3 regions of the Streptomyces sp. NBC_00386 genome follow, and region 3 is predicted to be linked to each of the others. Evidence: riboswitches for the same ligand, from Rfam matches in the RefSeq annotation. Region 3 holds a riboswitch; each other region holds the start of a gene.

Region 1 (4,583 bases), 3.2 Mb from region 3:
GTTCAGCGACTGGGCCTGGTCCAGGAACGGGGTCCGGGCGGCGGCCATGTCGATCAGGCCGCGCTGCGGGATCTCCCACGCCGTGCGGTACAGGTCGCGGACGTCCTGCGGGACCCAGGTGAAGCCCTGCACCGAGCCGCTGGACTCGCGCAGCGCCTCACGGGTCTGCGCGTCCCACACGCCGAGCTTCTTCAGCTCGGCCACCAGGTAGGAGTTGACCTGGAGGAACTCGCCGGAGAGCGTCTCGCGCTTGAACAGGTTCGACACCTGCGGCTCGATGCACTCGTACACGCCCGCGATGGACGCGATGGTCGCGGTCGGCGCGATGGCCAGGAGCAGCGAGTTGCGCATGCCGACCTCGGCGATCCGCTGCCGCAGGGCCGCCCAGCGCTCCGGCCAGTTCAGCTCGACGTCGAAGTGGTCCGGGTGCAGGACGCCACGGGCGGTACGGGTCTTCTCCCAGGCCGGGAGCGGCCCGTTGCGCTCGGCGAGGTCCGCGGACGCCTCGTAGGAGGCGAGCATGATGCGCTCGGCGATCCGGGTGGACAGCGCGCGGGCCTCGGGCGAGTCGAAGGGCAGCCGCAGCTTGAAGAAGACGTCCTGGAGACCCATCGCGCCGAGGCCCACCGGACGCCACTTGGCGTTGGAGCGGCCCGCCTGCTCGGTCGGGTAGAAGTTGATGTCCACGACACGGTCGAGGAAGGTGACCGCGGTGCGCACGGTCTCGTCGAGCCGTTCCCAGTCGATGTCGTCACCGACCACGAACGCGCCCAGGTTGACCGAGCCCAGGTTGCAGACCGCCGTCTCCCCGTCGTCCGTCACCTCCAGGATCTCGGTGCACAGGTTCGAGGAGTGAACGGTGTGACCCGGCTCCGCCGTCTGGTTGGCCGTGCGGTTGGCGGCGTCCTTGAAGGTCATCCAGCCGTTGCCGGTCTGCGCGAGGGTGCGCATCATCCGGCCGTACAGGTCGCGGGCCGGGATGGTCTTCCTGGCGAGGCCCGCCTCCTCGGCCTTGCGGTACGCGGCGTCGAACTCGTCACCCCACAGGTCGACCAGCTCCGGCACGTCGGCGGGGGAGAACAGCGACCAGACGCCGTCCTCGTTCACCCGGCGCATGAACTCGTCCGGGATCCAGTGCGCGAGGTTCAGGTTGTGCGTACGCCGGGCGTCCTCACCGGTGTTGTCGCGCAGCTCCAGGAACTCCTCGATGTCGGAGTGCCAGGTCTCCAGGTACACCGCGGCCGCGCCCTTGCGCCGGCCGCCCTGGTTCACCGCGGCGACCGAGGCGTCGAGCGTCTTGAGGAACGGGACGATGCCGTTGGAGTGCCCGTTGGTGCCGCGGATCAGCGAACCGCGCGAACGGATACGGGAGTACGAGAGGCCGATGCCGCCCGCGTGCTTCGACAGGCGCGCCACCTGGTGGTAGCGGTCGTAGATGGAGTCCAGCTCGTCCAGCGGGGAGTCGAGGAGGTAGCAGGACGACATCTGCGGGTGCCGCGTACCGGAGTTGAAGAGCGTGGGGGAGGAGGGGAGATAGTCCAGGCGGCTCATGAGCCGGTAGAGCGCGGCGACTTCGTCCACCGAGCGGGCGGTGTCGTCCTCGGCGAGGCCGGAGGCCACCCGGAGCATGAAGTGCTGGGGCGTCTCGACGACCTTGCGGGTGATCGGGTGCCGGAGCAGATAGCGGCTGTGCAGCGTGCGCAGCCCGAAGTAGCCGAAGCGGTCGTCGCCCTCGGAGTCGATGAGCGCGTCGAGGCGGGCCGTGTGCAGCCGGACGAACGCGGCCGTGCGGTCGGCGATCAGGCCCTCGCGGTGGCCGACGACGACCGACTCGGAGAAGGTCGTGACGCCCTGGGAGGCGGCCTCCTCGGTGATGGTGATCGCCAGCAGACGGGCGGCCAGCCGGGAGTAGACGGGATCCTCGGAGATGAGACCCGCGGCCGCCTCGGTGGCCAGTTCGCGCAGCTCGGCCTCGTCGGCGCGGGCGGACCGGCCGCGCAGCGCCGCGGCGGCGACCCGGCCGGGGTCGGCGTCGGGGAGGTCGGCGGTGAGATCGGTCAGGGTCCGCAGCAGCGCGGTTCCGGGACCGTCGGTCTTCACCCGGGCCTGCTGCGCGGTCACTGAAGCCGGATCGGCTGGCGCGATGGTCACGTGGGGATCTCCCTCGCTCGGCACGGGGCCTTGCGGGCAGGAGCGGGGCACACGGGAGCGCTTCAGGGCAGCAGCGCACCGCGCGTCCACCAGCCCATTCCGCGAGGCCCGGACGTCGTCGGCACCCGGGCCGGACGGCCGGGGCGCGCTGTCGGCAGGTCCTCGGACTGACACGAGAGCGGGCCCGCACACACGCGAACACGCACAAGTACACCGTTGCGGGACAGTTCCGGATTCGCACCGGATTCCCCTGCGGCGACAGCGACCATGAGCATACATCTTGTGCCGGGCTTCGGGACTGCCCCCACATCTTGTGTCCGCTTGGTGCCGAAGAGCGCTACGGAGTGTGTCGGAGCGTCAACTCGTAAGTGAGCAGCCGGATGTCGTCGAGCTCCGGAAGCGGGTTCCGGTCGCGGTCGGGCGTACGGGTGAAGCCCACGCGCTCGTAGACGCGGTGGGCGCTGTGCAGGCTGCCCTGGGTGGACAGCACCACGCGCGTACAGCCGCCCTCCAGAGCCCGTGCCCGCCCGACACAGGCGCGCACGAGGGCTTCACCGGCACCCCGGCCGCGTGCCTCCCGTGCGACCGCGAGCATCCGGATCTCGGCCTCCCCGGCGCGCGCGAAGTCGGCCATGGGGCTGCCGTCCGTCACGAAGGTCACACTGCCGAGCACCCGCTCCCCGTCCACGGCGACCAGCACTTCGGAGACGGCCGCGCGCTCCGCGACGCCTCGCAGCTTTCCGAGGTACGGGTCGCTCTCCCCGAAGTCGAGCAGTCCGTCGCCGAGACAGGCCTCGGCCGTGATCTCGGCCACCGTGGGGTACTCCTCTGGCCGCGCGGGCCGGATGACGATGTCCATGCGGGTGAGTGTGCCCGACCGGCACGGCGACGGGCCGCCGGTTTTCACCGGCGGCCCGTCGTTCCCGGCCGTCGCCCGGACCTGCCCCGTGACCCCGCGGCCAGGACAGGTCTCCGGCTCTCCTAGTGGCTCGCGTCCGCCGTGGCCGGCGGGAGTTCCGTCTCGACGCCCGCGTCGCCCGCGTCGGCCGTGTAGTCCCCGGGCGAGGTCTCGTCCACGCCCTCCGGGGCCTTGAGCGCCCTGAGGGCGAAGGTGAGGACGACGGCCACGGCCACGTTCAGGACGAACGCCGTCAGGCCGATGTAGCCGATCTCCCCGATCCCGGGGATCTCCTTCGAGCTGCCGCCGAAGTGCTTCTGGGTCGGGGAGGCCACTCCGTAGGCGGCGATCGTGCCGTAGAGCATGCCGACCGCCCAGCCGCCCAGCAGCGCCCAGCGGTGGAACCAGCGGGTGAACAGCCCGCCGACCAGGGAGGGGAAGGTCTGCAGGATCCAGATGCCGCCCAGCAGCTGGAAGTTGATCGCGACGGTCTTGTCCATGGTCAGGACGAAGACCAGCGCGCCCACCTTCACCAGCAGCGAGACCAGCTTGGAGACCTTGGTCTCCTGCCGCGGGGTCGCGTCCGGGTTGATGAAGTCCTTGTAGATGTTGCGGGTGAAGAGATTCGCGGCCGCGATCGACATGATGGCCGCCGGGACGAGCGCGCCGATCCCGATGGCGGCGAAGGCGACGCCGGCGAACCAGTCGGGGAACATGTTCTCGAAGAGCTGGGGGATGGCGAGCTGGCCGTTGGTGACCTTGACGCCGGCCGCGATCGCCATGAACCCGAGCAGGGCGAGCAGGCCCAGCATCAGCGAGTACAGCGGCAGGATCGTCGTGTTGCGGCGGATCACCTCCCGGCTGCGGCCGGACAGTGTGGCCGTGACCGAGTGCGGATACATGAACAGCGCCAGCGCCGAGCCGAGCGCGAGGGTGGCGTACGTCCACTGGCCCGCCTCGGCGGGGACGAGCCCCCCGGCGCCCGCGGCCGTGTACTTGTCGCTCGCCGCCTTGAAGATCTCGTCGAAGCCGCCCAGCTTGATCGGGATGTAGATGACGGCCACCGCGATCACGATGTAGATCAGGGCGTCCTTCACGAACGCGATCAGAGCGGGGGCCCGCAGGCCCGAGGAGTAGGTGTACGCGGCCAGCACGCCGAAGGCGATGAGGAGCGGCAGGTCCTTGACGAACCAGTTGGCACTGTCGCCGCCGCCCACGCCCATCACGTCCAGGACGGCCTGGATGCCGACGAGCTGGAGCGCGATGTACGGCATGGTGGCCAGGATGCCGGTGACGGCCACGGCGAGGGACAGGCCCTTGGAGCCGAAGCGGCCGCGCACGAAGTCCGAGGTCGTGACATAGCCGTGCCGGTGGGAGACCGACCACAGGCGGGGCAGGAAGGTGAAGATCAGCGGATAGACCAGGATCGTGTACGGCACGGCGAAGAAGCCGGCCGCGCCCGCCGCGTAGATCGCCGCGGGCACCGCGACGAAGGTGTACGCCGTGTAGAGGTCGCCGCCGAGCAGGAACCAGG
Region 2 (4,583 bases), 600 kb from region 3:
AACCGCACGCGTACGGGCAGGAGTCCGAGCCCGTCGACATGACCGGCGCGCGACTCGACCTCGTCCTCGATGTGCTGTCCGAGGATCTGGTAGCCACCGCAGATGCCGAGCACGGGACGCCCTTCGGCGGCCCGGCGCGCGATCGCCTCCGCGAGACCGCGCTCGCGCAGCCACGCGAGTGCCTTCACCGTGCCCCGGGTCCCGGGCACGATGACGAGATCCGCGTCGGCCAGCTCCTCGGCCCGGTCCACGAACCGCACGACGACACCCGGTTCGGCGGCCAGCGCGTCCACGTCGGTGAAGTTGGACATCAGCGGGACCGCGCAGACGGCGACCCGCAGGATGTCCTCGCCGACGGGGGAGGAGACGGCCGACTCGCGGACGGCCCCGCGCAGCGAGACGCGCAGGCCGTCCTCCTCGTCGATGCCGAGTCCGTGCCGGAAGGGCAGGACGCCGTAGGAGCGCCGCCCGGTCAGGCCGTGCAGCATGTCGAGACCGGGCTCCAGCAGACTGACGTCGCCCCGGAACTTGTTGACGAGGAACCCGGCGACGAGCGCCTGGTCCTCGGGCGACAGCAGCGCGACCGTCCCGAAGAACGAGGCGAACACCCCGCCCCGGTCGATGTCGCCGACGACGAGCACGGGAAGCCCCGCGTTCCGCGCCACCTCCATGTTGACGATGTCGGTGCGCCGCAGATTGATCTCGGCCGGGCTGCCGGCTCCCTCACAGATCACCGCGTCATACGTGCCCCGCAACTGAGCCAGACAGTCGAGGACGGTCGCCAGGAGTGCTTCCTGGCGTCCCCCGCGCAGCCTGTCCCCGGCGGACGCGGCGGACGCTTCGGCCGACGGCGGCCGCTCCGAGGGTCCGGCCGTTCCGAAGAACCCGCGCGCGCTCATCTCGCCCACCGGTCTGCCCATCAGGACGACCTGACTGGTGCGGTCGCCGCCCGGCTTGAGGAGCACGGGATTCATCAGCGCGGTCGGCTCCACGCGGGCGGCCTGCGCCTGCATGGCCTGCGCCCGCCCGATCTCGGCGCCCTCGCGCGTCACGAACGAGTTCAGTGACATGTTCTGCGCCTTGAAGGGCGCGACCTTGACGCCCTGGCGCGCCAGCCACCGGCAGATCCCGGCGGTCACGACACTCTTGCCGGCGTCCGAGGTGGTTCCGGCGATCAGCAGCCCGCCGCTCATGCGGTGCGTCCCTTCCTGGTGGCCGGAACCCGTCCGGTTCCGGTGAGCAGAATCCGGCCGGCGGCGCTCACGCCGAGCGCGAGCCAGCCGACGCGCCGGGAGAGCCGTACGGCCCGTTCGATGTCGTGGACGTGGACGGCGCGCCCCGCGCCGTTGAGCACGGGCCGGTGCTCGACGCGTCCGCCGTACGAGAGGGTGCCGCCGAGCCGCACACCGAGCGCGCCCGCGAACGAGGCCTCCACGGGCCCGGCGTTGGGGCTCGGATGCTTGCGGGCATCCGCGCGCCAGGCGCGTACGGCACCGCGCGGGTCGGATCCGGCCACGGCCGCGAGGACGGCGGTCAGCCGGGCTCCGGGCCAGCCGGCGACGTCGTCGAGCCGGGCGGAGGCCCAGCCGTAGCGCCGGTGGCGGGGGGACTTGTGTCCGACCATCGCGTCGAGCGTGTTCACGGCGCGGAAGGCGACAAGTCCCGGCACACCGCCGACGGCGCCCCAGACCAAGGCGCCCACGACGGCGTCGGAGGTGTTCTCGGCGACGGACTCGACGACGGCGCGCGCGACGCCGTCGGCGTCCAGCGCCTGCGGATCGCGTCCGCACAGGTGCGGCAGCCGCTCCCGGGCCGCGTCGAGATCACCGGCCGCGAGCGCGCCGCCGACCGCCCGCGCCTCGCGGCCGAGGGAGGTTCCCCCGACGACGGCCCAGGTGGCGGCGGCGGTCAGGGCGACGGAGGCGGTACGTGAGCCGCGTACGCAATGGCTCGCGAGCGCGGCGAGTCCGGTGGCACCGCCGACGCAGACGGCGGTGTGCAGGGCGCCCCACCCGCGGTGGTCCCGCCACAGTGTCCGCTCCACGACCGCGGCGGCCCGCCCGAACGCGGCGACCGGATGCCCTCGGCGGGGATCGCCGAGCAGCAGGTCGCCGAGGAGGCCGGCGGCGGCGCCGTACGCGAAGACGCGATCGGCACGCACGGGGTCAGCCGGCCGTGGGGTGGAGCGGAACCCTCGTACTCAGCGAAACGGGCAACGGGCAGCCGCGCATGGCGATATGTCCTCACTCAGGGTGTCCACGCCCTGGTTCGACGAGACCGGCGGTGAGAGTTCCTGGCTCCCGGGGAGTTTCTTCCCCGATGACAGTGGCGGGACCGCGCCGGATTCGCACCGGCTTCCTCTCATGCCGCCGTACTTGGCTCCGGCAGTCCACCACGGGGTGAGAACGGCCGTCAACTGGCTGTTGACCTGCGGAGGGACAGTGTGCGCAGGCCCACATACGCGTGGGGGCGGGACGGCATACGCGTGGGGTGCGGGACGGTGATCCGTCCCGCACCCCACGCGCGGTACCGCTCGGCGCAGCCCGGTTCCGGGCGGCGCCTGCCGGGCTACTTGGTGATGATCAGGGAGATGCCGTACGCCACCGCCGCGGCGCAGGCCGCGAAGCAGACGTACGCGCCGGTGGCCGCCGCGACCGCGGATCCGCCCTGGGCGGACTCCTTCTTGGAGAGGCCGGCTACGCCGAGGGTGAAGAGGGCGACGAGGGCCACGGTCACTCCGAGGCTGACCCCGAAGACGGACCCGAGGGCTGACCAGTCGATGCTCATGCTGTTTCTTCCTTCGGTTCTCAGGCCACTCGGGACGGCGCCGACGGGTTCGCCGCGGGCTCGGCCGGAGCCGGGATGGTGGCCGTGAGGCCTTCGGCCACGGTGCCGGCCGGGGGCGGGGTGACGGCGGCGATGGCCGTGGTCACCACACCGGCGGGCTCCTCGGTGTCGTTCACGTTGTTGTGGTCGATCACCTCGCGGCGCGAGCGGCGCCAGATCGCGAAGCTCGAACCGACCAGGAACACGGCGACCAGCGTGGTGCCCCAGGCGCCGAAACCGGTCACCCATTCGGCGAGCGCGCCGACCAGGGCGGCGGCGGGCAGCGTGAGGATCCAGGCGACGACCATCCGCTTGGCGGTGGACCAGCGGACCACACCGCCCTTGCGGCCGAGGCCCGCGCCCATCACGGAGCCGGAGACCGAGTGCGTGGTGGAGAGGGAGAAACCGATGTGCGAGGAGGCCAGGATGACCGTCGCCGCGCTGGTCTGGGCGGCGAAGCCCTGCTGCGGCTGGAGGTCGGTCAGGCCCTTGCCCATCGTGCGGATGATGCGCCAGCCGCCCAGGTAGGTGCCGAGCGCGATGGCCAGACCGGCGGAGAGGATGACCCAGACCGGCGGGTCGGAGTCGGGAGCGACGGCGCCACCGGCGACCAGGGCCAGGGTGATGATGCCCATCGTCTTCTGCGCGTCGTTGGTGCCGTGGGCCAGCGAGACCAGGCCCGCGGAGGCTATCTGGCCGGCGCGGTAGCCCTTCTTGGTGGCCTTGGTGTCGGCGTTGCCACTGAGCTTGTACGACAGCCGGGTGGCGAACATCGCGGCCAGACCGGCGACGATCGGGGCAGCGACGGCGGGCAGGAGCACCTTGCCGACCAGGACGTCCCCGTGCACGGCGCCGGTACCGGCGGAGGCGATGGTGGCGCCGACCAGGCCGCCCATGAGGGCGTGCGAGGAGCTGGACGGGAGTCCGACGAGCCACGTCACCAGGTTCCAGAGGATCGCGCCGACGAGGGCGGCGAAGATCACTTCTGGCTGGATGCCGGATTCATCGACGAGGCCTTTGGAGATCGTGTTGGCGACCTCCACCGAGAGGAAGGCGCCGACAAGGTTGAGGGCGGCGGACATGGCCACCGCGACCTTGGGCTTGAGTGCGCCGGTCGAGATGGTGGTGGCCATCGCGTTGGCGGTGTCGTGGAAACCGTTCGTGAAATCGAACACGAGAGCGGTGACGATCACGATTCCGAGGAGGAGCGTGATGTGTTCCATTTACCCAGGCTTCTGTTGGACGTCAGTGGCAGGGGGACCGTAGGCAACCTGGGTGAACGGAAGATGAACTGAGTCGGACTTGACGGTGTCCTGAACAGTGGATCGTCATTCCGCTTACGTCGATGGGCGGCTCGCCAGGTTCGAACGGATGCGGAATTCCGTACTCCGCTTGGGGTCGGAGCTCGTGGTGGACCGTCCCGGTCGGGGCGGGTTTGAGCGGTGAGATCCCCGTCACCCGCAGGCTGTAGCCGTGGTCACAGCGCCCGGAAGCCCGAAAGGGTCACTCTGTGGATGGAGTCCGAGTCCAGTCGGGCCGTAGCGGCCCGGCCACGGGGTGTGATCCGCGGCAAATGCCCGACCGGGGCAGCGTGGGCGCTCCCTCGGTGTGATGTGATGCAAATCACATACAACCGTGTGCTGTTGGCGGCCCGCGGTCGCCCCGAAGCCCGCTCGCGCGGGGTGCGTGGAAAGCGGTGCCTGGCAGGATCGCGTCATGACTGAGCCGCACCGGGACGCACGGGTCGGGCACGAACA
Region 3 (4,583 bases):
GGGGAGTCCGACGTGCAGGAGGCCGCGCAGACCCCGGTCGGGACGGCCGCGGAGCCGGCGCGCGGCGCGCAGCCGCTGGACGTCGGCGATCAGGTGCGGCGCGAAGGTGAGCGCGACGACCACCGCGACGCCCGCCTCGTACAGCGCTCCCGGCAGCGACTTGAGGAGCCGTGCCGGGTTGGCGAGGGCGTTGGCCGCGCCGACGCAGACGAGCAGGGCGGCCAGCTTCAGGCCGTCGTAGAGCGCGAAGAGCAGGCCCTCGGCGGTGACCCGGCCGCCGATGCGCACCCCTTGTGCCCAGTGCGGGAGGGGGACCTCGGGGAGGGTGACGATCACGTGCGTGCCGGGGATCGGGGAGCCGAGGAAGACGGCGAAGGCCAGGCGGATGACGAGGACGGCCGCCGCCAGTTTCACGAACGCGGTGTAGGAGCGGGCCCAGGGGGCGTCGGTGCGGTGAGTGGCCACCACGAACCCCGCCACCGCCATGAGCAGCGCGAGCAGAAGCGGATTCGTGGTGCGGGAGGCCGCCGTACCGAGCCCCAGCGCCCAGATCCACCAGGCCCCGGGGTGCAGGGCGTCGGCCCGGTTCGCGACGGAGACGGTACGCGTACCGCTCGTGCCGCTCGTACGGCTGCGGGGGAGGGAGAAGGGGAGAGCGCGGGGGCGGGAGTTCGGCGACGGCCCCACCGGGTCGGTGCTCGGCGGGGCCGTCGTCTCATCCGCGTTCGCGTCCGGGTCCGGGTCCGGGGCCGGGCGCCTGGGGGCCGACACCCGGGGTTTCCGGTCCCGTTCGGGCAGGGCGGAGCCCCATCGCGCCGTGGGGCGGTCGCCCGTGGAGGCGGTGGGGCGGTCGGACTCGGTCATGACCTGCGCCTAGCCCCTGCGCCGACGGGCCTGCCAGACGGCCGCCGCACCCAGCACGGCCACCGCGGCCGCTCCCGCGAGCAGGCCCACCGAAGGGCCCTGCCGGGTCGGTGCTGAGGTGTGCGGGCGGGCGGACGCGGTCGGTCCGCCGGCCGCGACCGGGTCGCCGCAGCCCGTCCGCGGATAGCCCGTGATGGCGCACAGCAGGGCGTTGGTGTCGTAGCGCAGGGGGCCCGCGACCGCGGCCAGGGCCTCCGCGGTGCTCGCGTCGGGGGAGACCTGGGCGCAGGCGGTGCGCGCGGACGGCGGCTGCTCACCGGACGGCGCGTCGGCGGCCGTACCCGGGTCGATGACCAGGGCCACCCGCTTCTTGCCGTGCCGGGCGGGCGTCTTGGCGCATATCGCGGCGAACTCCCGCTCCCCGCGCGGCTGTACGGCGTGCTGGGAGTCCTCGCTCACCGCGAAGCGGAAGCCCTGGACGTCGCCGTCGGACGGCCGCGCGGTCGACGGACCCTGGGTGGCGTAGGTCCACTTCCCGCCGGTCAGGTCCCAGAAGGACCAGTAGCGGTAGCCGACGGCTCCGGCCTGCCCCGCGCCGCCGAGGACGAGGAGCAGGAGAGCCAGCGCCAGGGCCAGAAGGGGCGCGGTCGTCCGACGGGCGGTCACAGCTGGCGCTTCTTGTTGCGGCCGCTGATCAGGAAGCCGATGCCGATGCCCGCGACCAGGCCGACGCCGACGATCCACCAGACGCCGAGCCCGTTGCCGTCGTCCTTCTTCTCGTCGTTCTTCTTCTCGCTCGGGCTCGCCGAGGCGCCCGCCGCGGCCGGCGCCGGGCCGGTGGCGTTGAGCTGGGCCACGAGGTCCTTGCCGCCGAAGTCGCGCGGGTCGGTGCCGGAGGTGTGCGCGGCGAAGATCAGCTGCGCGTACGCGGCGGGGCCGGACTTGGCCGCCCAGTCCGCGGAGTTCTTCTCCAGCCAGGCGAGCGGCTTCTGCGCGGTCTTCGTCGCACCGATGGCCGACAGGGCCACGACCGCGTCCGCCGTGTTGCCGTAGTCGGGCTGGTCCGCGGCGCCGGGGAGCGCGGACTTCAGGTACGAGGTCTTCGCCAGCGCCTTGGCGAGATAGCCGGCGCCGTTCCCCGCCGCGGTCGCCATGTCGGGAGTGTCGAGGACGTGGCAACCCGTGAGGTCGAACGCGTAGCCGGTCGCCGCCGCGAAGCCCTGGCCCATGCCGGCCGTCACGCCCGCCGCGGTCGCGTCCGCGTTCGCCGCCAGCTTGCCCTTCTTGTCGGGCTGGTAGGCGAAGGCGCCGCCGCCCTCGCCCTCGCAGGGCATCGACAGCTTCAGCAGGGCGTCGTAGGGGGACTTGCCGTCCTTGGAGACGCTCGCGGGCTTCTTGCCGACCGCCTTCAGCGCGCCGATGACGACGGACGTCGAGTTGGTGTCGCTGGGTCCGCCGGCCATGTAGCCCCAGCCGCCGTCCTTGTTCTGCGCGGACTTCAGCCAGGTGACGGCCTTGCCGGTGGCGTCGTCGTGCCCGCCGAGTGCGGCGAGGGCCTGGACGGCGGCCGCGGTGCTGTTGGTGTCGACCTGCGTCTTCGCGTCGCACGCGGCGGTCGCGTCGGCGCGGTACGCGGCGAAGGCACCGTTCGCGCACTGCTGGCCGGTCAGCCAGTCCACGGCCTTCTCGGCGGGCCGCACACCGACGGTGTGCTGCGCGAGCAGCGCGAGCGACTGGCGCCACACGCCGTCGTAGGTCGGGTCGCCGGAGCCGAACAGGCCCGAGGGCAGCGCCACCGAGGGCGACGGCGACGGGGAGGAGTCGGCGGAGGCGGCCGGTGCGACGACCGCCCCGATGACGGCGGTGGCGGCCAGTACCGCTGCGGTGCGGCGAACAAACATGACTCTCCCTGCGGGGAGCCGGGCAGCACCGGGCACGCTGGGGTATCCGGGCGGCTCCGGCTCCGTATCCCTCGACGATGCCGGCCGTCGGCGGGCTGCCGAGGGCGCGAGCCGGTCACGTCCCGTGCGAGGCGATCCGGCTCACCACCGAAGTGGATCACGGTTGCGGGTCAGCGCCGGATTCGCACCGGCTTCTCCTCGTAAGGGTGTGATGACGACGCGCACACTCTACCGGCCGCCCGGATTCCGCCGGGTGTTGCCTGGGGCACGGGCCCGGAGTGACCTGGGCGACATCCGCTAGGTTCGGGTCATGCGAACGGGGAGACTGCTCGGCTCGGGGCGTTCGGCGGACGTCTACGAGATCGACGAGGCGTGGGTGCTGCGGCGGGACCGCGAGGGCTGGGGCGACGCGACGGCCGAGGCGGCCGTGATGCAGCACGTGCGCTCGCACGGTTATCCGGTGCCGGGGGTGCGGGCCGCGACCGGCGGGGACCTGGTGATGGAGCGGCTGTCCGGGCCGACCATGCTGGAGGCCTTCGGCCAGGGCCTGCTCTCCGCCCAGGAAGCGGGCCTCACCCTGGCCAGGCTGCTGCGCAAGCTGCACGTCGTGCCCGCGCGGCTCTCCGCCGACCCCGCCGTCCGTGTGCTGCACCTGGATCTGCACCCCGACAACGTGATGCTCACCCCGGACGGGCCGAAGGTCATCGACTGGTCCAACGCGGAGGAGGGGGCACCCGGTCTCGACTGGGCCATGTCCGCCGTGATCCTCGCCCAGGTCGCCGTCGGCGGCGAGGCGATCGGGGGCGTGGCCGAGGAGACGCTGGAGGCGCTGCTCGACGGGAACGAGGACCAGGTGACCGAGGCGGGACTCGTGGAAGCGGGGTCGCGCAGGGCGGCCAACCCGACGATGAGCACGCGTGAGGTCGGACTCCTGGGCGAGGCGGACGCGTTGATACGGGAGCTGCTGGGCTGAGCGATCGGCTGAGCGCGGGAGCTGTCGGGCTGAGTGATCGGCCGGGGCGGGTGACGCCGGGCCGGGTGATCGGAGTGCGTGGGCTCGGGCGGGCTGGGTGATAGGCCGGGTGTGGGCTCGGCCGGGCTGGGTCGGTGGGGCCGTGTCACACCGCCGTGTAGGTCACCGGGTCGCTGCCCGTCACCGCTTCCGCCCGGCCCAGTTTCACCAGTCGGCGGATGTGGGCCTCGGCCTCGGAGACCGCGATGTTCCGTGATCCGTAGGGGATGTCGGCCCAGGGGCGGTTCCACTCCATGCGTTCGGCGAGCTGCCAGGGCGTGAGCGGTACGGAGAGCAGCGTGAGCAGGCCGGTCAGCCGCTCCTCGTGGTGCGCGAGCAACTCCGCGACCCGGGACGGGGCGTCGGTGAACACGTGCTGGTGGGCGGGGAGGACCTCGGCGGGGGCGAGACGGCCGACGCGCTCCAGGGAGTCGAGGTAGTCGCCGAGCGGGTCGGCGATCTCCCCGAGGCCCTCGATCCCGGTCGCGTAGGGAGGGCGCCCGTGGGTGTCCGGGTCCTCGTAGAGACCGATGTGCGGGGTGATCCTCGGCAGCAGGTGGTCGCCGGAGAACAGACGTCCGTTGCCGGGCAGCCGGTCAGGGTGGGCCTCCTCCAGGTGGAGGCAGACGTGCCCGGGTGTGTGGCCGGGGGTCCAGACGGCACGCAGCCGGCGGCCGGGCAGGGGCAGGAGTTCGCCGGGGACGATCTCACGGTCGGGCAGCGCGGGGGAGAAGCCGGGCAGGGTGCTGGGGCGGCGGAGCGAGCGGGGTGCCTCGCGGAGCGGGGCGACATGCTCCTCCGGGGCT

Evidence for each region. A riboswitch is a leader RNA that binds a small molecule or an ion and turns the genes downstream of it on or off. The one in region 3 is predicted to bind cobalamin.
Region 1: it holds a riboswitch for cobalamin, as region 3 does, so the genes downstream of both, OG780_RS14900 (ribonucleoside-diphosphate reductase subunit alpha) here and OG780_RS28930 (prenyltransferase/squalene oxidase repeat-containing protein) in region 3, are expected to answer to the same signal.
Region 2: it holds a riboswitch for cobalamin, as region 3 does, so the genes downstream of both, OG780_RS31555 (cobalamin biosynthesis protein) here and OG780_RS28930 (prenyltransferase/squalene oxidase repeat-containing protein) in region 3, are expected to answer to the same signal.

Annotation. Positions count from the first base shown of each region.
Region 1 covers NZ_CP107950.1:3,429,281-3,433,863, reverse strand. The annotation lists gene OG780_RS14900 (ribonucleoside-diphosphate reductase subunit alpha) at 1-2,151, opposite strand, end outside; cobalamin riboswitch at 2,288-2,436, opposite strand; gene OG780_RS14895 (GNAT family N-acetyltransferase) at 2,489-3,010, opposite strand; gene mctP (monocarboxylate uptake permease MctP) at 3,133-4,583, opposite strand, start outside.
Region 2 covers NZ_CP107950.1:7,195,187-7,199,769, forward strand. The annotation lists gene OG780_RS31550 (cobyric acid synthase) at 1-1,193, opposite strand, end outside; gene OG780_RS31555 (cobalamin biosynthesis protein) at 1,190-2,161, opposite strand; cobalamin riboswitch at 2,269-2,409, opposite strand; gene OG780_RS31560 (hypothetical protein) at 2,569-2,787, opposite strand; gene OG780_RS31565 (inorganic phosphate transporter) at 2,808-4,049, opposite strand; gene OG780_RS31570 (class II aldolase/adducin family protein) at 4,543-4,583, shown strand, end outside.
Region 3 covers NZ_CP107950.1:6,591,542-6,596,124, forward strand. The annotation lists gene OG780_RS28920 (energy-coupling factor transporter transmembrane component T) at 1-864, opposite strand, end outside; gene OG780_RS28925 (SCO2322 family protein) at 874-1,530, opposite strand; gene OG780_RS28930 (prenyltransferase/squalene oxidase repeat-containing protein) at 1,527-2,765, opposite strand; cobalamin riboswitch at 2,858-3,003, opposite strand; gene OG780_RS28935 (phosphotransferase) at 3,076-3,738, shown strand; gene OG780_RS28940 (MBL fold metallo-hydrolase) at 3,884-4,583, opposite strand, start outside.